DNA from 3 places in the Enterobacter mori genome. Region 1 is predicted to be linked to each of the others. Evidence: riboswitches for the same ligand, from Rfam matches in the RefSeq annotation. Region 1 holds a riboswitch; each other region holds the start of a gene.
What was found. A riboswitch is a leader RNA that binds a small molecule or an ion and turns the genes downstream of it on or off. The one in region 1 is predicted to bind thiamine pyrophosphate.
Positions count from the first base shown of each region.

Region 2: it holds a riboswitch for thiamine pyrophosphate, as region 1 does, so the genes downstream of both, thiB (thiamine ABC transporter substrate binding subunit) here and thiC (phosphomethylpyrimidine synthase ThiC) in region 1, are expected to answer to the same signal.
Region 3: it holds a riboswitch for thiamine pyrophosphate, as region 1 does, so the genes downstream of both, thiM (hydroxyethylthiazole kinase) here and thiC (phosphomethylpyrimidine synthase ThiC) in region 1, are expected to answer to the same signal.

Region 1 is NZ_CP104285.1:241,735-249,245, reverse strand. It holds gene hupA (nucleoid-associated protein HU-alpha) at 1-13, opposite strand, end outside; gene N2K86_RS01235 (YjaG family protein) at 200-790, opposite strand; gene nfi (deoxyribonuclease V) at 832-1,503, opposite strand; gene hemE (uroporphyrinogen decarboxylase) at 1,513-2,577, opposite strand; gene nudC (NAD(+) diphosphatase) at 2,616-3,389, opposite strand; gene rsd (sigma D regulator) at 3,485-3,982, shown strand; TPP riboswitch at 4,037-4,146, shown strand; gene thiC (phosphomethylpyrimidine synthase ThiC) at 4,225-6,120, shown strand; gene thiE (thiamine phosphate synthase) at 6,120-6,755, shown strand; gene N2K86_RS01200 (HesA/MoeB/ThiF family protein) at 6,748-7,503, shown strand; gene thiS (sulfur carrier protein ThiS) at 7,487-7,511, shown strand, end outside.
Region 2 is NZ_CP104285.1:714,074-721,584, forward strand. It holds gene thiP (thiamine/thiamine pyrophosphate ABC transporter permease ThiP) at 1-1,372, opposite strand, end outside; gene thiB (thiamine ABC transporter substrate binding subunit) at 1,348-2,331, opposite strand; TPP riboswitch at 2,363-2,463, opposite strand; gene sgrR (HTH-type transcriptional regulator SgrR) at 2,500-4,155, opposite strand; gene sgrT (glucose uptake inhibitor SgrT) at 4,244-4,396, shown strand; gene N2K86_RS03425 (sugar efflux transporter) at 4,517-5,695, shown strand; gene N2K86_RS03430 (Hok/Gef family protein) at 5,912-6,064, shown strand; gene leuD (3-isopropylmalate dehydratase small subunit) at 6,157-6,762, opposite strand; gene leuC (3-isopropylmalate dehydratase large subunit) at 6,773-7,511, opposite strand, start outside.
Region 3 is NZ_CP104285.1:3,088,159-3,095,669, forward strand. It holds gene N2K86_RS14580 (GntR family transcriptional regulator) at 1-690, opposite strand, end outside; gene thiD (bifunctional hydroxymethylpyrimidine kinase/phosphomethylpyrimidine kinase) at 733-1,533, opposite strand; gene thiM (hydroxyethylthiazole kinase) at 1,530-2,300, opposite strand; TPP riboswitch at 2,336-2,433, opposite strand; gene N2K86_RS14595 (hypothetical protein) at 2,709-3,209, opposite strand; gene N2K86_RS14600 (DUF1493 family protein) at 3,297-3,626, opposite strand; gene N2K86_RS14605 (STM2901 family protein) at 3,620-4,084, opposite strand; partial or broken gene N2K86_RS22705 (DUF4225 domain-containing protein) at 4,471-4,566, shown strand; gene N2K86_RS14610 (hypothetical protein) at 4,633-4,947, opposite strand; gene N2K86_RS14615 (diaminobutyrate--2-oxoglutarate transaminase) at 5,576-6,952, shown strand; gene N2K86_RS14620 (pyridoxal phosphate-dependent decarboxylase family protein) at 6,971-7,511, shown strand, end outside.

The sequences.
Region 1 (7,511 bases):
GAGTCTTGTTCATAAGTTATCCTTTCAATGTGTTTATCGCTTGCTAAGCATCGAGTGCGACGAAAATGCCAAAAAAGCACTCTCCTGCATACACGCACCGATAGCCACTTTTTTTCGCCCCCCAAATGTAGACCAGACGGGGGGCAGAAGGGAAGAGTCGAGGAGCGACAAAACAGGCGTTAAATCACGTTTTGTTGTCTCATTGGTTAAAAATTATACCAATATTGCTCTCGCCGGCCTCACGTAAGTCCGCGCGCAGCCCTTTTATCAGCTCGATATCGCGTTCTTCGCACTCTGCCAGCAGGCGGAAAATTTCCCACTGGATGTCCCATTCCTGTTCAACCGCCGGGTTGGCACGCAGCTCTTCGTCGGTCATTTCACGACCTTCCTGGGTCATTTCCAGCATCGCGACGGTGGTAATGGATGCTTTACTGACTTCGATGGCGTGCTCCAGCGTTTCTCCACTCAGACGGGAGTGGATCAGCTCGCTCAAGGCCACGCAGGCATCAATAGCCGGGTAGACACCGTACAGGTCGAAATCATCCGCTACCGGGATCGCCTCTTCCAGCTTTTCAAGCTGAGTGTCAAAGTTCACCTTCGCGTCTTTGACCGTCAGCGTCTCCCAGATTAAATCCAGGATACGACGATAAATCTGGCCTTCGCCAAACGCCGTCTGCTTGCAGAACGCGGCATAGTTGGGATACATGCGCTCGCACAGGCAAGCCATAAACGTCACGTGCTGCCAGCTTTCCAGCTTCTCAAGGCGCAGATGAATCGGGTTTTGTAACATGATGATGTCTCGAATCGAAAATTAGCCGCAGTTTACCTGAATCACGGCTGAATTTCCTGCCAACGAATGAATGCCGGACGCGAGGAGGCGACAGCATCGGCCCAGCGCGTCGGCTCCGGTAAGCGGTAGCCCTTCATGCAGCGCTGTACCCACGCCAGGGCGCTGTCCATGCTCACCCGATGGCCGGTAGCGATAAAGAGCGGGTTACAGCGCGCCTTGCTGCGCCAGACCCACGCTAACTGCTCACCTTTATGGATAAGCGGCGCCAGCGCGCCCGGCTCGGCGGAGAGAGGTTCAAACGCGCCGCACAGGCGTTTCTTGGCAACGCCGATGGTCGGCACATCCACCAGCAGCCCAAAGTGGCTGGCAACGCCTAAACGGCGCGGGTGTGAAATACCGTGTCCATCAACAAACAGCAGGTCAGGTTTTTGCGAGAGTTGCTCCCACGCTGCCAGCAGCGCGGGATATTCGCGAAAGGAGAGAAAGCCCGGTATGTACGGCATGGTGGTCGCGATACGCGCCACCTTGTACTCCACCAGCTCAAGCGAAGGGTATTTCAGTACCACCATCGCCGCTCGCGTCACTTCCCCACCCTGCTCGAATCCGACGTCCGCTCCGCCAATGTACTGCGGGGGATCTTTATCCAGACGATCCTCGCGGATCACCGATGAGGCCAGTTCGATTTGTTGAGCGCGTAGCGACGCGAGATCCATAACCACTCCTTACTTGTGATACTGGGCAGAAAGCCGATGCACCGCCTCCACAAATACGCCAGCGTGTTCTGGCGGCACATCCTGATGAATGCCGTGGCCGAGGTTAAAGACGTGGCCTTCACCCTGACCAAAACCAGACAGTATAGTCGACACTTCTTCTTCAATGCGGGCTGGCTGAGCATAGAGCATGGACGGATCCATATTACCCTGCAGCGCGACTTTGTCGCCCACGCGACGGCGCGCATCGGCGATATCAGTGGTCCAGTCCAGGCCCAGCGCGTCACAGCCGGTCGCCGCCATCGCTTCCAGCCACTGACCGCCACCTTTGGTGAACAGCGTCACCGGCACGCGGCGGCCTTCGTTCTCCCGCAGCAGGCCGTCGACGATTTTATGCATGTAATACAGGGAAAACTGCTGATAATCACGTCCGGTCAGCACGCCGCCCCAGGTATCGAAAATCATCACCGACTGTGCACCGGCTTTAATCTGCGCGTTCAGATAGAGCGTGACGCTCTTCGCCAGCTTGTCGAGCAGCGCATGCAGGGCCAGCGGCTCGGCGTACATCATCTTTTTAATCATGGTGAAGGCTTTGCTGCTGCCCCCTTCAACCATATAGGTCGCCAGCGTCCACGGGCTGCCGGAGAAGCCAATCAGCGGTACTTCACCTTTCAGCTCGCGGCGAATGGTGCGTACGGCGTTCATCACGTAGCCCAGTTCGCCTTCCGGATCGGGGATTGGCAGCTTATCAACGTCAGCTTTGCTCTTAATCGGTGAGCTAAAGCGCGGGCCTTCGCCGGTTTCGAAATAAAGCCCAAGGCCCATCGCATCCGGAATGGTCAGAATATCCGAGAAGAGGATCGCAGCATCCAGCGGGAAGCGGCGCAGCGGCTGGAGCGTCACTTCGCAGGCCAGCTCGGCGTTTTTGCACAGCGACATAAAATCACCCGCCTGCGCGCGCGTGGCTTTATACTCTGGCAGATAGCGTCCCGCCTGGCGCATCATCCACACCGGGGTGACATCAACGGGCTGGCGCAGCAGCGCACGCAGATAACGATCGTTCTTCAGTTCGGTCATTTTTGCAGTTCCTTAAGCGTCATGGCCTCAGTGTAACACTACTCATACTCGGCCCGACACATTGCCACGGTATCTTCTATCAGCCGACGCGCCACCGTACCCGGCGGAGGTAACAGCGGTAAATCGTCATAGCGATACCAGTTCGCTTCCAGCAGTTCTTTCCGATCGATAACGATCTCGCCGCTATCGTATTCGGCCATAAACGCGGTCATCAGCGACATCGGGAACGGCCAGGGCTGGGAGGTGACATAGCGCAGGTTCTTCACCTTAATACTGCTCTCTTCCATCACCTCGCGCGCCACCGCCTGCTCCAGCGTTTCGCCCACTTCGACGAACCCGGCCAGCACGGTGTGAATGCCGTTGCGATGACGAGTATGCTGCGCCAGCAGGATGGAATCCTCCCGGCGGATAGCGACGATAATGCACGGCGCAATTTGCGGATAATAGCGTTCGCGGCAATGGCTGCAGAGCATCGCCCACTCGGTTTTGCTCGGATGCATGGTATGACCGCAGTAGCCGCAGTATTTATGCGAGCGGTAAAACTCCGCCAGCTGCACGCCGCGCCCCGCCAGCTGGAACAGACCGACATCCTGATCCAGCACCTGACGCACAGATCCCATATCCTGATGACGCGCTTGTTGGATCAACCACACCGGCTCGCCCTGCCACTCACCGATCCACAGCGCGGTTTGTCCTACCAGATCGAACGTTTCCGCCGTGCCATGGGGGATTTCACCGGCGGGCAGCCATAATTTTTGTTCGTGACTGACGATCCACCAACCCAGATCTGATTTTTCAATAATACGATCCATATCTATTGCACTACCTTCGCTTCACTGACATGTTGTTAGCATTGTGGTTACATTTTGGATAAGCAGATTCAATCCTAAACCTTGCGGAGTTGACCATGTTAAACCAGCTAGAAAGCCTGACTGAGCGCGTTAGAGGAAGTAACAAACTGGTGGATCGCTGGCTACATGTGCGCAAGCATCTACTCGTGGCTTATTACAATCTGGTCGGTCTTAAGCCTGGCAAAGAATCGTTTATGCGGCTGAATGAAAAAGCGCTGGATGATTTTTGTCAGAGCCTGGTCGACTACCTGTCCGACGGCCATTTCAATATTTATGAACGCATTATCCGCGAAATGGAAGGGACAACACCGTATTTAGCGGCCAGCAAACTCTGTCCGATGCTGGAAGCCAACACCCAGCAGATCATGGATTACTATGATTCCACGCTTGAGAACGCCATCGATCACGATAACTATCTTGAGTTCCAGCAGGCGCTTTCCGACCTTGGCGAAGCGCTGGAAGAGCGATTCACGCTGGAAGATAAGCTGATCGCCCTCGTGCTGGACAATGACTTAAATATCAGCAATGAAGAGAACGTCGCGCGCCCTGCTTGAGTTCTTAATCGTTAACGAGTAATTTACAATCATTCGCCCCTCTCACGAGGGGGATTTTTCTTGTCGGAGTGCCCAGTGTGAAAGCACGGGCTGAGACCGTTAATTCGGGATCCGCGGAACCTGATCAGGCTAATACCTGCGAAGGGAACAAGAGTCACACTGCTGTTGTATCGCCTGAGGGCGATCCTCTCTTGCTTCATCCGTCGTCTGACAAGCCATGTCCTTCACTTTTGGAATGAGCTATGTCTACTGCAAAACTGACCCGCCGCGAACAGCGCGCACAGGCCCAACACTTCATCGACACCCTGGAAGGCACCGCTTTCCCGAACTCCAGACGTATCTACATTTCCGGCTCGCAGGCCGATATTCGCGTCCCGATGCGTGAGATCCAGCTCAGCCCAACGCTTATCGGCGGCAGCAAAGAGAACCCGCAGTTTGAAGACAACGAAGCCGTGCCGGTATACGACACCTCCGGCCCGTATGGCGATCCCGATGTTGCAATTAACGTCCAGCAGGGTCTGGCGAAGCTGCGCCAGCCGTGGATTGATGCGCGTGATGATAGCGAAGCGCTAAACGAGCAAAGCTCTGCTTACACCAAAGAACGCCTGGCCGACGACGGTTTGGACGAGCTGCGATTTACCGGCCTGCTGACGCCAAAACGAGCTAAAGCGGGCAAATGCGTGACCCAGCTGCACTACGCGCGCCAGGGCATCGTCACGCCGGAGATGGAGTTCATTGCCATCCGCGAAAACATGGGGCGCGAGCGCATCCGTAGCGAAATACTGCGCCACCAGCATCCGGGTGAAGGGTTTGGTGCTCGCCTGCCGGAGAACATCACGCCGGAATTTGTGCGTGACGAAGTGGCTGCCGGTCGCGCCATTATCCCCGCCAACATTAACCACCCGGAATCCGAGCCGATGATTATTGGCCGCAACTTCCTGGTGAAGGTCAACGCTAACATCGGTAACTCGGCCGTCACCTCCTCCATCGAAGAAGAGGTGGAAAAGCTGGTCTGGTCCACGCGCTGGGGCGCGGACACGGTGATGGACCTCTCCACCGGCCGTTATATCCACGAAACCCGTGAGTGGATCCTGCGTAACAGCCCGGTACCGATTGGCACCGTACCGATTTATCAGGCGCTGGAGAAGGTCAACGGCATTGCCGAGGACCTCACCTGGGAAGCCTTCCGCGACACGCTGCTGGAGCAGGCTGAACAAGGCGTGGACTACTTCACCATTCACGCGGGCGTGCTGCTGCGCTACGTGCCGATGACGGCGAAACGCCTGACAGGCATCGTCTCCCGCGGCGGTTCCATCATGGCGAAGTGGTGCCTTTCCCATCATCAGGAAAACTTCCTGTACGAACACTTCCGCGAAATCTGTGAAATCTGCGCCGCGTATGATGTCTCTCTCTCGCTGGGCGACGGCCTGCGCCCGGGCTCCATCCGCGACGCCAACGATGAAGCGCAGTTTGCCGAACTGCACACGCTGGGCGAGCTGACCAAAATCGCCTGGGAGTATGACGTGCAGGTGATGATTGAAGGCCCGGGCCACGTGCCGATGCAGATGATCCGCCGCAACATGACCGAAGAGCTGGAGCACTGCCACGAAGCACCGTTCTACACGCTGGGGCCATTGACGACCGACATCGCTCCAGGCTACGACCACTTCACCTCCGGCATTGGCGCGGCGATGATCGGCTGGTTCGGCTGCGCCATGCTCTGCTACGTGACGCCGAAAGAGCACCTCGGCCTGCCAAATAAAGAGGACGTGAAGCAGGGGCTGATCACCTACAAAATTGCCGCCCACGCGGCGGATCTGGCGAAAGGCCATCCGGGCGCGCAAATCCGCGATAACGCTATGTCGAAGGCACGCTTTGAATTTCGCTGGGAAGACCAGTTCAACCTGGCACTGGACCCGTTCACCGCCCGCGCCTATCACGACGAGACCCTGCCGCAGGAATCGGGCAAAGTTGCGCACTTCTGCTCCATGTGCGGGCCAAAATTCTGCTCGATGAAGATCAGCCAGGAGGTGCGCGACTACGCCGCCGCACAAACCATTGAAGTGGGTATGGCGGACATGTCAGAAACCTTCCGCGCCAAAGGCGGCGAAATCTACCTCAAAAAAGAGGAGGCGTAATGTACCAGCCCGATTTTCCCCCGGTGCCCTTCCGCTTAGGGCTTTATCCGGTAGTGGACAGCGTGGAGTGGATAGAGCGTCTGCTGAAGGCTGGCGTTCGCACCCTCCAGCTGCGCATCAAAGATAAACGCGACGAAGAGGTGGAGGCCGATGTGGTCACCGCTATCGTGCTGGGGCGTCGATATAACGCACGCCTGTTTATCAACGACTACTGGCGGCTGGCCGTTAAGCACCAGGCGTATGGCGTGCATCTGGGTCAGGAGGACCTGGAAACAACGGATCTGAGCGCTATCCGCCAGGCTGGCTTGCGTCTTGGCGTTTCAACACACGATGACATGGAGATCGACGTGGCGCTGGCGGCCCGTCCCTCTTACATCGCGCTGGGTCACGTCTTCCCGACGCAAACCAAGCAGATGCCATCCGCACCGCAGGGGCTGACGCAGTTGGCGAGTCACGTTAAACGTCTGGCGGATTACCCCACCGTCGCCATCGGCGGTATCAGCCTCGAACGTGCCCCGTCGGTGCTGGATACCGGCGTCGGCAGTATTGCCGTCGTCAGCGCCATCACCCAGGCCGCAGACTGGCAGACCGCGACCGCACAGCTGTTACAGCTGGCAGGAGCAGGCGATGAATGATCGTGATTTTATGCGCTACAGTCGTCAGATCCTGCTGGAAGATATTGCCATCGACGGACAGCAAAAACTGCTCGCCAGCCGGGTGCTGATTGTCGGTCTGGGCGGACTAGGCGCACCCGCCGCGCTTTACCTGGCAGGTGCAGGTATCGGTACGCTGGTGCTGGCCGACGACGACGATGTCCACCTCAGCAATTTGCAGCGGCAAATTCTCTTTACCACCGAAGATATCGACCAGCCGAAAGCACAGATCACCCGGCAGCGGCTGAACCAGCTTAATCCGGATATCGAGCTGATTGCCCTGCAGGAGCGGCTCAGTGGTGAACGCCTGCAGCGTGAAGTTGCCCTTGCCGATGTGGTGTTGGACTGCACGGACAATATGGCGACGCGTCAGGCTATCAATGCGTCTTGCGTCTCACATAACACGCCGCTTATCACCGCTAGCGCGGTCGGTTTCGGGGGACAAATGATGGTCCTGACGCCTCCGTGGGCGCAGGGGTGCTATCGCTGCCTGTGGCCGGACGATGCCGAGCCTGAACGCAACTGCCGCACCGCAGGCATTCTTGGCCCTGTGGTAGGCGTGATGGGCACGCTGCAGGCACTGGAGGCCATCAAGCTGCTCAACGGCATGGAGACGGAACGCAATACGCTGCGGCTGTTTGATGCCCGCTCCAGCGGCTGGCGCCATCTGGCGTTACATCGCGCCAGCCGCTGCCCGGTATGCGGAGGCCGCGATGCGCATTCTGTTTAACGATGAGC
Region 2 (7,511 bases), 470 kb from region 1:
GGGCGCGGAGTTCCACCACTTTCAGCCGCTGCCAGCCCTGCATACCCAGCGACTGACACAGCAAACTGTAGCGGCTGTTCACGTCGCGCATCGGATTTTCCAGCACCTTGAGCGCGTAAGGGATAGCCATCAGTGCGTTGGTGAAAATCACAATGCCGTCGGCGCTTTCCGGCAGACCGATGGTGCTGTTGAACAATAAAAAGAAGCCCGTCGCCAGCACGATGCCCGGCATCGCCAGAATCAACATGCCCGTCAGCTCCAGCATTTGCCCGGCTTTTTCCGCCTGGCGAGCGTAGAGTTCACGGCTGCTCCACAGCAGCATCATGGTCAGGAGGACGCACAGTAAACCTGCCCCCAGCGCGATACGCAGCGAGGTCCAGGTAGCTTGCCAGAGGACGGGCTGTTGCAGGACGGACATGAGATTAAGGTTAAGCCCGTCAACGATAACGGCCATCAGCGGCGGCAGCAGTAGCAGAAGCGCCAGCGCGATAAGGATGACATCGGCGACGCGGCTGTGCAGGCTGTCCTGCGGATCGCGCCAGCCGGCTATCTGATTACTGCCGGGAGGAAGGGCTTTACTCAGCCGCTGGCTCAACAGCACCAGTACCAGACAGCACGTCATCTGGACTATCGCCAGCAGCGCGGCGCGACCGGGATCGTAGTCGTAACTCAGCGCCTGGTAAATCGCCAGCTCGATGGTGGTGGCCTGCGGCCCGCCGCCGAGTGACAGCACGGTGGCAAAGCTGGCGAAGCAGAGCATGAAGATTAATGCCGCCACGGGTGGGATCTGGCGGCGCAGCCACGGCCATTCGACAAAGCGGAAGAATGACCAGCCGCGCATGCCAAGCTGAGCGGCAATCTGGCGTTGTTCGCCGGGAATGTTTTCCAGCGCCTGCAAAAAGAGGCGCGTTGCCATCGGCATATTGAAAAACACGTGCGCCAGCAGAATGCCCTGCAGGCCGTAAGGAGAGAAGGTCCATTCCAGACCAAGCTGGGCGAACAGCGACGCCAGCCAGCCCTGGCGACCGTAAACGCTCAGAATACCAAATACCGCCACCAGCACGGGCAGGATCAGCGTCATGGCGCACAGGCGCAGCAGCGCCTGCCTGCCGGGAAAACGCCGCCGATACAGTGCTCGCGCCAGAAAAATGGCCGGGATCGCCGAGAGCAGGGCAGAGAGAAACGCCTGCCAGAAGGAGAACCGGATCACGTGCCAGAGGTAGCTGTCGTGCCAGAGGGCAAACAGGTCACTCTCCGGCGCGTTAAACCACAGTGCAAGGAATGCCCCCAGGCTGACCGCCACCATCAGCAGGGCGGCGAGCAGACCGGGGATTAACCAGCCGGGAATCAACGGCTGACGGCGCGTTGCCATTCACTTACCCATGCAGCACGCTGCGCGGCGACCTGCTGCGGTGTAAACTCCAGCGAGGTTGTTGGTTTGGTCAACTGCTCGAAACCTGCTGGCAGCGCAACGTTAGTGACCGGATACATCCAGTTGCCCGCTGGAATGGCGTTCTGAAACGCCGGTGAAACCATAAATTTCAGGAACTTCTCGGCTAGTTCCGGCTGTTTGCTGGCGGCGGTACGCGCTGCCACTTCCACCTGCAGGTAGTGACCTTCAGCAAAATTCGCCGCAGCGTAGTTGTCTTTCTTCTCGGCGATGATGTGGTAGGCCGGAGAGGTGGTGTAGCTCAGCACCAGGTCGCTTTCACCTTTCAGGAACAGGCCATAGGCTTCGCTCCAGCCTTTGGTCACGGTGACGGTTTTGGCGGCCAGTTTTTGCCACGCTTCCGGTGCTTTATCCCCATAGACCTTTTGCATCCACAGCAGCAGGCCCAGCCCCGGCGTACTGGTACGCGGGTCTTCATAAATCACGCGCCACTTCTGGTCACTTTCGACCAGCTCTTTCAGGCTCTTCGGCGGGTTTTTCAGCTTGTTCTTGTCATAGACGAAAGCAAAGTAGCCGTAGTCGAACGGCACAAAGGTGTCGTTTTTCCAGCCGCCCGGCAAGTTAACGGCATCTGCCGCCACGCCGCTTTTGGCAAACAGTTTGGTTTGCGAGGCGGCTTCCAGCAGGTTGTTATCCAGCCCGAGCACTACATCAGCCTTGCTGTTTTTCCCTTCCATGCGCAGGCGGTTGAGCAGCGACACGCCATCTTCCAGCGCGACGAACTTCAGCTCGCAGTCACAGTCAGCTTCAAAGGCTTTTTTGACTACCGGGCCAGGGCCCCAGTCGGCAGAGAAGGAGTCATAGGTGTAGACCGTCAGGACGGGTTTGGCAAAAGCAGGCAGCGCAAACAGCGCCAGCAGAGGAAGAACGTTTTTTAACACTTTGCACCTCAAAGTTGAGTGGCAAAGGATTTTGAGCGACAGCCTCAAATCCCTTCGCCGGCGTTATCCGGATCAGGTTCGACGGGTATTATCTCAGCGCACATCTGTGATGCAGCACCCCGTTGAGAACGGCGCTATTGTAATGATTTGGTGAATATTACGAAAGCGTTATGGCTCCGGCGGCGCAAACCAAGCGGATTTAAAATCAAACCAGCCCAGAGTGTTCATCCGCAGGCCGCGCATACTGCGCTGGCCCTGGATCATCAGCCAGTGGTGAATCAACGGTACGATCGCCTGTTCGGCCAGCAGCTGCTGGCACCACGCAGCAAGATTCATTTCTCCCGCACGCCATTGGGCGGCATCCGCCTGCCAGTCACGGTCGATGCAGTGCTGGATCAGCGGGACTTCATACAGGTGCGAGAAGAGAGAGAAATCGAGCGGCAGGGTAAAGTTGGCGCTGTTAAGCCAGATATCACTGGCGATCTCCCCCTGATGCCATTCGTCATAGTCCACTTCCCTGACGTCTAACGTGACCCCCTCGGCTGCCAGCAGCCGGGTCATGATTCTGGCAATAAAACGATGCTCAACGTGTTCGCGGTAGTAGGTCAGGGTGATGGACTCCAGCCCTGCGGGTTTGTCGCAGTGCACCGGGCGGGCGTGGTGCCAGCGCGGAAGCAGGCCGTACGCCGGAAACCAGTATGTCTGGTACTGCTCTTCCGCATGGTAGATCAGATTGGAAGGGGACAAAACGTGGCTGATCCACTCGCGGACGGCCTGGTTTGCCCCACGGTGGGTGCGGCGGTCAAAGAGGAGATAGTAACAGCCCTCCTCAAGGCGACTCTCCACGGCTTTTTCTCCCGTGGTGGGGCCTTCAAGCGTCAGCCCGCAGCTGAGATCTTCATTGAGATCCGGTAATACCCACACGTTCACTTCGTCAATCAGCGCCCGATAGCCAAAGTAGTCATCGAACGCGCGGATTTTCAGCTGGTTGCTGTTATTGCGGGATACGGAGTAGGGCCCTGTGCCAATCGGCAGGCTGGCAAAATTGTTCATCGATTCCCACTCGCCGGGCAAAATCATCGACGGCACATAGCCCAGCAGCCAGGGAAGCCATTTGTCCTGCTGCGATAGCTCAATATCCAGCGTCCATGCCGTTGGGGAATGGATGCGGGAAATGTGCGAATAAAGCGGTAGTCTGCAGGCGCGTTCCAGAGAGGCGATGACGTCGTGCATTTCCAGCTCGCGACCGTGGTGAAAGTGGATGCCGGGGCGTAAAAAGAAGCGCCAGTGGAGTGAAGAGAGTTGCTGCCAGTGGTGCGCGATATCCGCCTCCAGTTCCCCATTTTCCTCATTTATGCGCGTCAGCCCGCTGAAGATTTGTCGGGCCATGTGGGTTTCAGACCGCCGTAACGCCGTACCGGGCAACAGATTTTTCATCGGACGGTAGTAAAGCACTCGCAGAATATGGCGGCCCTGACGAAAACTGCGTCCGAGATGGGAAACCAGCATCTGGCGCACGGCGGCCTTGTTGCCCACCAGCTGTACCAGCTGATCGATGCGGTCCTGCTCAAGAAGATCTTCCGCCCGCTGCTGCTGCAACGCCAGCCCGGTATAGAGAAAGGTCAGACGCGAGCGTTTGCCGCGCCCCGCCTCCGCTTCCCAGCTTAACCAGCCCTGTTGCTGCATGGTGTTGAGCAGCGTGCGCATATGGCGGCGGGAACAGCTAAGCAGGTCAGCCAGCTCGTTAAGCGTGGTCTCCTGCGATTGCCCCTCGCAGCACTGCCAGAGGCGGATAAATTGTTGTTGCAGACGACCGGAAGGCATAAAAGGGGAACTCCTGACAAAAAACCAGCAATTTATTTATCCCTATATTAGGCCAATAATACTTCCCGATGAAGCGAGGAGGTAAATTATGAAGAGGTCTACCGCACGTCAGTTTTATCAGCAGTACTTTTCAGCGACAAAAGGATCGTCCTGGCTGACCCGCCAGTGTGCAGAGCAACGGCTGAAAATGTTAGAAGAACTGATGCAGTGGGACGTTACGAAACCGACCTCTTCCCGCTAACTCGCCTCGATCATGTGTGACTGAGTATTGGTGCTAATCACCCGCCAGCAAAATGTTTTTGCTGGCTTTTTTCGTTTACTATTTCACCCAATTTCGATTCGCTTTCACAAGGACTTGCGCATGCTGTGGTTGATGACGATGGGGCGACGCCTGAACGGCGTGTATGCCGCTTTTATGCTGGTCGTCTTTATGATGGGCGTGGCGGGGGCGCTTCAGGCACCGACGCTGAGCCTGTTTCTCAGCCGCGAGGTGGGGGCGCAGCCGTTCTGGGTGGGGCTGTTTTATACCGTCAACGCGATTGCCGGGATCCTGGTCAGCCTGTGGCTGGCAAAACGATCCGACAGTCAGGGTGACAGGCGCAGGCTGATCCTCTTTTGCTGTGCGATGGCCGTAGGCAATGCGCTGCTGTTTGCCTTTAACCGTCATTATTTGACCCTCATTACCTGTGGCGTGCTGCTGGCCTCTCTCGCGAATACCGCCATGCCGCAGCTGTTCGCGCTGGCTCGCGAATACGCCGATAGCTCGGCGCGGGAAGTGGTGATGTTTAGCTCCGTGATGCGCGCACAGCTCTCGCTGGCGTGGGTCATTGGACCGCCGCTGGCCTTCATGCTGGCATTGAACTACGGCTTCACCACTATGTTCTCCATCGCCGCCGGGATTTTTGTCATCAGTCTGGCATTGATTGCCTTAGCGCTGCCGTCTGTGGCGCGTGTCGAACAGACAACGGATAAACCTGTCACCCAGGTGAGCGGCTGGCAGGATAAAAACGTCCGCATGCTGTTTATTGCCTCCACGCTGATGTGGACCTGCAACACCATGTATATCATCGATATGCCTCTGTGGATCAGCAGCGATCTGGGTCTGCCGGACAAGCTTGCGGGGATCTTAATGGGAACTGCCGCCGGGCTGGAAATTCCGGCAATGATTCTGGCGGGATACTACGTTAAGCGCTTCGGAAAACGCAGGATGATGATCGTCGCCATGGCGGCCGGGGTACTGTTCTACGCGGGGCTGATCCTCTTCCATTCGCGTGAAGCCTTGCTGGCGCTGCAGCTGTTTAACGCCGTGTTTATCGGGATTGTTGCCGGGATCGGCATGCTCTGGTTCCAGGATTTAATGCCGGGACGCGCTGGCTCTGCGACCACGCTGTTCACCAACAGCATTTCAACGGGCGTTATTCTGGCAGGGGTGATTCAGGGCGCGCTGGCGCAAAGTTACGGGCATGGCTCAGTTTACTGGATGATTGCCGCGATTTCGGTGGTTACGCTTGGGCTGACCTGCCGGGTTAAGGACGTCTGATTCTGGAAGGCAGCTTCACGAAATGAAACGACTTTCTGACAGGTACCCGGAAGGGGAATAGAGTGCGTGGCGGGTGCTTGAGGCTGTTTGCCTCAGGCTTTCGCAAGAGGCAAACAGTGGAGAGTCCCACATCAAAAAACTGATGGGGAGACCAACTTCACAACCAACATTGCGAGGTTAGTCTCTTCATTGCCGAAAAGCAATAAGGAGGCTGGAATGCCAAAACGTACTCTGCTGTTAGGTTTGTTTCTGATCTGTACGACGCTGTTGATCTTCACCTGGATGGTGCGCGACTCGCTGTGTGAGCTGCATTTCAGACAGGAGAAAACAGAGCTGGCGGCAGTGTTGGCTTACGAAGTAAAACGTTAGCGGTATTGGCGGGGGATGTTTCCCCGCCACTCCAGAGTGGTTGAGCCTCAACGCACCCTTATGAATGGCCCGCTTTCTGCGGGCCATTGCCGTTAGCCCATAAACGCAGGCTGTTTTTTCTCGTACGCTGAGATGGCGTCTTCGTGCTGCAGCGTCAGGCCAATGCTGTCCAGGCCGTTCAGCATGCAGTGACGGCGGAACGCATCAATGCTGAAGCTGTAGGTCTTATCACCGGCTTTCACCACTTCCGCTTCCAGATCCACTTCAAACGACATGCCTGGATTTGCCTTAACCAGCGCAAACAGCTCATCGACCTGTTCATCGCTCAGCGTGACCGGCAGCAGCTGGTTGTTAAAGCTGTTGCCGTAAAAGATATCCGCGAAGCTCGGGGCAATAACCACCTTAAACCCGTAGTCGGTGAGCGCCCACGGCGCGTGTTCACGGGATGAGCCGCAGCCAAAGTTTTCCCGCGCCAGCAGGATGGAGGCACCTTTGTATTCCGGAAAATTCAGTACGAATTCCGGATTAGGTACTTCGCCCTTATCGTCGAGGAAACGCCAGTCGTTAAACAGATGTGCTCCAAAACCGGTACGCGTCACCTTCTGCAAAAACTGTTTCGGAATAATAGCGTCAGTATCGACGTTAGCGGCGTCCAGCGGGACAACCCGGCCCGTATGTTGGGTAAATTTCTCTGCCATGATTGTCTCCTTATTTCAGGCTGCGAATATCGGCGAAATGGCCGGTGACTGCCGCAGCGGCGGCCATTGCCGGGCTAACCAGATGGGTACGCCCACCGCGGCCCTGACGGCCTTCAAAGTTACGGTTGCTGGTGGAGGCACAGCGCTCGCCCGGATTCAGGCGGTCGTTGTTCATCGCCAGACACATGGAGCAGCCGGGCAGACGCCATTCGAAGCCTGCTTCAATGAAGATCTTATCCAGGCCTTCTGCTTCAGCCTGCGCTTTAACCGGACCGGAGCCTGGCACCACCAGCGCCTGTACGCCCGGTGCCACTTTGCGGCCTTTGGCAATCTCGGCGGCGGCACGCAAATCTTCAATACGGGAGTTGGTGCAGGAACCGATAAAGACTTTATCAATGGTTACGTCGGTCAACGGAACGCCGGGCTTCAGCCCCATATAGGCCAATGCTTTTTCCGCGCTGGCGCGCTCGACCGGATCGGCGAAGGAGGCCGGATCGGGGATGCTGTCGTTAACGGAAATCACCTGGCCCGGGTTGGTGCCCCAGGTCACCTGAGGCGCAATCTCTTCTGCCTGCAGCGTGACAACGGTATCGAACGTTGCCCCATCGTCCGTTTTCAGGGTTTTCCAGTAGGCAACCGCGTCGTCAAAATTCTGACCTTTCGGCGCGTGCAGACGGCCCTTCACATAGTTGAAAGTGGTATCGTCCGGCGCGACCAGACCGGCTTTTGCGCCCATCTCAATGGCCATA
Region 3 (7,511 bases), 1.9 Mb from region 1:
AATCGGCCGGTGCTGTTGGTCAAGCGCAACCTGCTTGATCACCAGCACCGGTATTTTTTCATCCATCTTAATGTGTGCCTGAAACTCGCTGTCCGGCATACGGGCGCTCACGCGCGAACGGGTGCGCTGCGGGAAGATATTCTGGCTGCGGAAGTAATCGTACAGCGAGACGCCAATCGCATCGGGGTCGTGGATGAATCCCGTTGGCACCCATGACTCCTCAATCGAGACGGCGTCATCGTCAACGTAGCGAATACGCTTGAGCAGGAAAACCTCGCTCTCAGGGGGAATTGAAAGATGGTTCGCCACCTCTTCGGGACACTTCACCACCCGCTTGTTGACCCACAGCGTATTGGGCTTTTGACCACGCAGGACCACCTGTTGAGAGAACCCGCGCGCCTCTTTCAGCGAATACTCGAAGATGTTATTGATTTGCGTGCCATAGCCACGGGAGCGCGTGACCACGCCCTCTTCCTCCAGCGCCTGCATCGCTTTACGCACGGTAATGCGCGACACGCCGGTTAACTGGCTCAGATCGCGCTCGCCGGGCAAAATATTCCCGTGCTCCAGCATGCCGCTTCGCACCGCATTTTTTACCGTTTCGGCAAATTTCAGGTACAGCGGCGTGTTGTCCGGCGCGGCGATCCGTTCATTCAGTTGAGCGATTAACCGGGTATGCGCTTGTTCCATCTCTGTTTTCTCAGGCGTGGTGTTTCCTGCCAGTATACTGGGTTACCACCATGCATGAAAATGATGAACCGGCCCAATACCGTGACCCACTTCCAGAGTATCGGCTTTTGCCAGCGCCGCGGAGAGCCAGATTTTCGCTTCGCGCACCGTGTCGGCCCAGCTGTCATGCCGTGGACGCAACGCCGCCAGCGCGGCAGAGAGCGTGCAGCCCGTACCGTGGGTATTTTTGGTCTGCACGCGCGGCGCGGTAAAACGCATTTCGCCGTCGCGAGTAAAGAGCCAGTCCGGGCTTTCGGCATCGTCAAGATGACCGCCCTTCATCAGCACCGCACCGCAGCCCATCGCCAGCAGCGCGTTCCCCTGCGCTTTCATTTCACGTTCGTTTTGCGCGTGCGGGGCACTCAGCAGCGCGGCGGCTTCCGGCAGATTGGGCGTGATCAACGCCACCTGCGGCAGCAGCTTTGTGCGCAGCGTCTCCACGGCGGAGTCGGAGAGCAGCGGGTCGCCGCTTTTTGCCAGCATGACGGTATCCAGCACCACGTTTTGCACCTGATAACGCTTAAGCCGCTCGGCCACCGCTTCCACAATGTCCGTTTCGGCCAGCATACCGATCTTGGTGGTATCGATGCGGACGTCGCTGAACACCGAATCCAGCTGCGCGGCAACAAAATCCGGCTCGATACGGTAGACCGACTGCACGCCGCGGGTGTTTTGCGCCACCAGCGCGGTAATGACGGAACAGCCGTATGCGCCAAGCGCGGAGAAGGTTTTAAGGTCAGCCTGGATGCCCGCGCCGCCGCTTGGATCGGTACCGGCAATGGTCAGAGCGTTAATCCGCTTCATACCTGCTCCTCCAGCGTATAGAGCGCATCCAGGAACGCGCTGGCAAAACTGCCCGGCCCTCGAGACTGCGAAACGGCCACCGTTCCGGCTCGCTTCATCAATCCGCAGGCGGCTGTGACGTTATCCAGCCGGTCGCCCGGCAGCGAGCAGCTCGCCGAGACGACGGCAGAGAGCGCACACCCGGTGCCCACCACGCGCGTCATAAGCGGATCACCGCCCGTTACGGTGCGCGTGCGCTGTCCATCGGTGATGTAATCCACTTCTCCCGTGACCACGACAATTGCATTCGTCTGACGCGCCAAAGCCTGCGCGGCAGGCACCGCGCTGGCTGCGGTGTCGGTGGTATCAACACCGCGCCCGCCCGCGCTCATCCCGGCAAGGGCAAGGATTTCAGAGGCGTTACCACGGATCGCAGCTGGTTTCAGAGAGAGGATTTGATGGCAAAAGCGGGTACGGAACGCGAGCGCGCCAACGGCAACCGGGTCGAGCGTCCAGGGCTTACCAGCCGCCACCGCGCGTTCAATCGCCCGACGCATCGACTGGGCGCGCGGCGCGGTCAGCGTGCCAACGTTAATCAGCAGCGCATCGGCTATTTCAGCAAACTGCTCGGCTTCTTCGGCTTCAATCACCATCGCTGGCGATGCACCGAGAGCCAGCAACACGTTGGCTGTGAAGGTCTGTACAACATCGTTAGTCATACAGTGCGTGAGCGGGGAACGGGCTCGGAAGTGGTGTAAAACGTGTAAATCGAGCAGGTCAGGCTGCATGGGTTCGCTCCTGCCTTGCGTGAAGAAGCGATGACCGGGAAGGCATCTGACTTCCCTACGCTGGCATTATCCAGATCAGGTAATACGGGTATTTCTCAGCCTTCAACGAAGAAGGGCACCCCGAGTCATGTAGATTGAATCTCTATACTTTTTGCCAGCTTAGGGGAAGTGGGTTGCTGTTGCAAGCCCCACCTTTCCGGTCATCGCATCTGCATCGCTCCACCAAACACACGCGCCTACCTGGGGATCACACAGGCCAAAGTAAACGCACTACGAACGAAGTATTCAACGGGCATTAAGGGAGGGATGCGCGCTTAGGGCATTTCATATTGATATCAAGAGTGCCCAGTGTTGGTAATTGCGATGGTATAATTCATACCGAATAGAATAATACTTCGTGAAGTGTATTTATTTTCCTGCAATACTCTGGATTAAAGACGTAAACTTTGAATCTAATCTTTTATTATTTGCTTTTAATCTCTCCAATTCAGAGTTAAAAACTTTATGATACTCCGAAAATTCGTCTTCACTTAATGTATCAAAGTTATCTATTAATTTTAAACAAGTTACTTTGGCATCAAGCACGCACTGCTTATAGAATGTGTCACGCTGTGAAATCAATTCATTCAAAATGATACTCTTTGGTTCTGCAAAGACCGTGTTATTTCCTTGCAATTCTTTTATAAAGCCATCTATCTTATCATATGAATCTTGAAAAGCAATTTCAAACTCCCGCGCCTTGAGTAACGTTTCCGTCTTAAATTTATAAAGAGCATCTTTGTCGTTCTTCTTTTTTACTAATTTACTGTTCCTATAGCTCAAGAAAGATAAAACCAATGCAACTAAGGAAAAAATCAATCCAATTTTATTTACGATGAAGTTAACAACCTCTGATGCCAACTCAATCATTTCTTAATCTCCTTTTAATCCCTGTAAATAATTCTTAATTTTATCACGGATAAACAAGTCAGTATTTACTGGGGGCGGTGTGCCCCCTCATTCGTACAACCATCTTCCGGCTTTAGCTGATTCGATCAGCATGCCAACATTGAAATCTGGTACAGGAACAGGCTCTTTTTTCTTAAATGGATTCCATGAAACAGGCTGGTCAGGATAGTAAGTTTCTATTTTAAAGTTTCCCCGTTCAACCTTGAACGCATCGAAAAACGTATCCATTAACTCACCAGCTTCAAGCTCATCAAGACTCAAATCAGTATCAAGATCCGTTTCAGGTGTTAGCTCTACTTTCTTGAACTTGAATAGGTACGTGCCAGCGTAAGGCCGTACAAGCTCATAAACGCGCTGCTCAACATTATTATTTACCATAACTTATCGTTACCCCGCGCTATAGCATTGTAGTCTCGGATAGTGCGATAGGTGATTTGAGAGATATCAGAAGCTAAGATAATCCACCCCACGACAGGAATAGCCCTGCCCGTAAAGGTTCCAATGTTAGCTACCGCCCTGATTCTGATTGTAGAAGGTGGATAACCACCAATAACGGAAGGTAGTTTGATACCGAAAGGGAACTGCGCTTTTTTGAACACTTTTCGTGAGGCTTTAGACGCATAGGATGTTCCCTTTTCAGCACCGTTTGGTTTTGCCCTTGTTGGGAGAGTATTACGCCCAGATACAATGGCAACTACTGCACCGAAATCAACAAGACCTAAACCAAGTTGATCAACAACATTTTCACAGAAGACCATGAAAAATAGCTCGGAGGCGGTGAGGTTTGATCGCCCCGCATAGAAGTATGTTCCGTTAAGTTCCTCGACAGTATCCACATCTCAACCCTTATGACTCTGCATATATTGCAATCATAACGACTGATTTACAGACAGTCACCCCTAAACCATGGCGTTAGCAGTATGAGTTAAGAAGATAATACGAGGGAGCGCAACGCCCCCTTGCGCCCTTTTTCATCTTTGTACATAGCCCACGCATCCGACAGGGTTAGCACTTTTTCCGGTTCGGCTGGCGACTGAGGTTCCAGGAGTTCAGAAAGAACAATTATCTGCTGTTGGGGCAAGAGTGGATTTCATGCAGCCCTGCGTTCTGACGCGCTCAAATTACGATATTCAGATTTTGGCAATCTGTAAGGCATCGTTCTGAATTTGAAGGAGCAAAAGACCGGAAAAACCCGTCCTATTATGCTGACAGCGAGAGCGCTCGAAATGGGATAACACGGATCAAATTTGTCGAAGAGATAAAACAGGTCGTAGAGAAAGAATTTGAAACAGCGCGACGAGCCAAAACCGATAATGAAGATTGTCGGTTATGGTGTTAAAGCAAAAGTGATTTTCGACCTATTAACAACAGAAAATGGAACCAGTTAATCCTTGATAGTTTTTCGGTAACGCCAGGATTTATAGGAAATTACCGGCGGCTGTGCGAAGGACATAACGGCAACCCCAAAGATCATCGCCAGCCCCCATGCAACTGCTCTGTCAGGTGAGCTGAAGACGGTAAGTAGCAGCAGGATAAAGGTACACACAGCCACCACTCCCGCCAAGGTAACAAAACGTCTGGCGAGGTCATTTATGGCCTCTCCAAGCGTTCCTCCATATTTTTCAATATTGTTTTTTATCTTCTGCAATTCGGGCTGCGTAAAGCCAGAACGTAACAAAGCCTCATCAGTCACTTTCATATTGTATCGTCCTTTATCTTCCAGGAGTGGTTTCTCAATCACTGATTGTGCAAGCAATCATACTGATGAACTTTACAGCAATCCTGCCGAAACTTTGCGGCAGACTCTACCGCCCTTTCCTTAGCCCTGGTAGTACCAAGACGTTACAACCAAACCACCCAAAGCGATCGTAAAACGTCTCAATGCGGGTTTTTACGAGATTCACGGTGATGGTTTTGTTATATCGTTTAGCCTTGATGAGAACGGAATTACCGATGCCTCATGGAATAAAACGAAAGGTCGCGACCACGGCATTTTGCAGGTTAGGCAGAAATAACGTGTTCAAGGAGGCTATGCGCCTCCTTTTTCAACAGCGAAAAGCACGATTTGTCACACTCTTTTCTCTACTTTTACAGTTCTGACAAACCCATCATAAGCGGCTGTTTTTATTATGCATAAAGTGCAACTTTCTTTCTGAAAACGGGGATAACCCTCCCCCTGTGCTCTCTGTCACAAAACAGTAAACAAATTAACCATTGAGCCTCGTGGCAAAAGGCTCTATATTGGCGGCGTTTTTTTCAGGCCCCATCTGTTTTTTAACTTTTTATTCAATCGTGGCTCATAACGAAGCGGCGGTTGTAGGAGTGATATGATGACGGATAAAGTCCGTATTGACACCGTAGATGCCCACAAAAGCAACGAAACCTATCTGGCCCGTCAGGCCGAGTTTGAATCTAACGTCAGGAGTTATCCGCGCAAACTGCCTTTAGCCATCACTAAAGCAGAAGGCGTGTGGATCACCGATGCAGATAATAAAGAATACCTTGACTGTTTAGCAGGCGCAGGAACCCTTGCGCTTGGCCATAACCATCCTGATGTGCTGAAAAGCATCCAAAATGTCATTACCAGCGGCTTGCCGTTACATACCCTGGATCTGACTACGCCTCTGAAAGACGCGTTTTCTGAATACCTGCTCTCTCTGCTGCCTGGTCAGGGCAAAGAGTACTGCCTGCAGTTCACCGGTCCATCCGGTGCGGACGCCGTTGAAGCGGCGCTGAAGCTGGCGAAAAAAGTGACCGGCCGTAGCGGTATCATCAGCTTCTCTGGTGGTTACCACGGTATGACCCACGGCGCTCTGTCCGTGACCGGCAACCTGTCTCCGAAAGAGGCGGTAGACGGTATGATGCCAGAAGTTCAGTTCATGCCTTACCCGCACGAATACCGTTGCCCGCTGGGTATCGGTGGTGAAGCGGGCGTGAAAGCGCTGACTTACTACTTCGATAACCTGATCAACGACGTTGAAAGCGGCGTGCGTAAACCTGCTGCGGTGATCCTGGAAGCCGTTCAGGGCGAAGGCGGCGTGAACCCGGCTCCGGCTGAGTGGCTGCAGCGCATCCGTAAAGTGACTCAGGAACACGGCATTCTGCTGATCCTCGACGAAGTTCAGGCTGGCTTTGCCCGTACCGGTAAATTCTTCGCCTTCGAACACGCGGGTATTGAGCCAGACATCATCGTGATGTCTAAAGCAGTGGGTGGCGGTCTGCCGCTGGCCGTGCTCGGTATCAAAAAGCAGTTCGATGCATGGGCGCCAGGTCACCATACCGGTACCTTCCGCGGCAACCAGCTGGCGATGGCCACCGGCCTGACCACGCTGAAAATCCTGAAAGACCAGAACATCGCTGGCAAAGTGGCTGCACAGGGCGAATGGCTGAAAGGCCAGCTGAAAGAGATGGCGAAACGCTACCCGGTGATTGGTCACGTTCGCGGTCTGGGCATGATGATCGGTATTGAGATCGTTAAGCCGCACGAAGCCGCTGACCACATGGGTTGCTTCCCGGGCGACGGCGAGCTGTCTGCACTGATTCAGAAGAAGTGCTTCGAAGCCGGTCTGATTCTGGAGCGTGGCGGTCGTAACGGTATCGTTCTGCGTCTGCTGCCGTCTCTGCTGATCAGCGATGAAGAGCTGAAAATCTTCCTGGATAAATTCGAGCAGGCGCTGCTTGCTGCGGGCGTTCGCCCGGCGTAACCGGAGTTGTTGATTACGATGTCTGATTCAAACCCAATTTTGTTCTCCTCTGCGCAGAGCATTGACGCTTACCAGCAGGCGATTGAACAAAGCACTCAGGCTGTGATGCAGTGGCTGAAACAGCCTGAGATGTACCAGGGCAAAACGGTCGCGGAACTGCGCGACCGTATTAAGCTGGATTTCAACCCGAAAGGGCTGGGCAACGAAGCGGCGATTGAACGCGCCGTCGAGTTCTTCCTGAAAGACAGTTTGTCCGTTCATCACCCGCAGTGTGTCGCGCACCTGCACTGCCCAAGCCTGGTCGTAAGCCAGGCGGCGGAAGTGCTGATCAACGCCACTAACCAGAGTATGGACTCCTGGGATCAAAGCCCGTCCGCAACAATCATCGAAATCAAACTGATTGAATGGCTGCGTACCCGCGTGGGTTATCAGGCTGGCGACGCAGGTGTCTTCACCAGCGGCGGCACCCAGAGCAACCTGATGGGCCTGATGCTGGCGCGCGATGCGTTCTTCGCGCGTCTGGGTCACTCCGTTCAGCAGGATGGCCTGGTAGGCGATC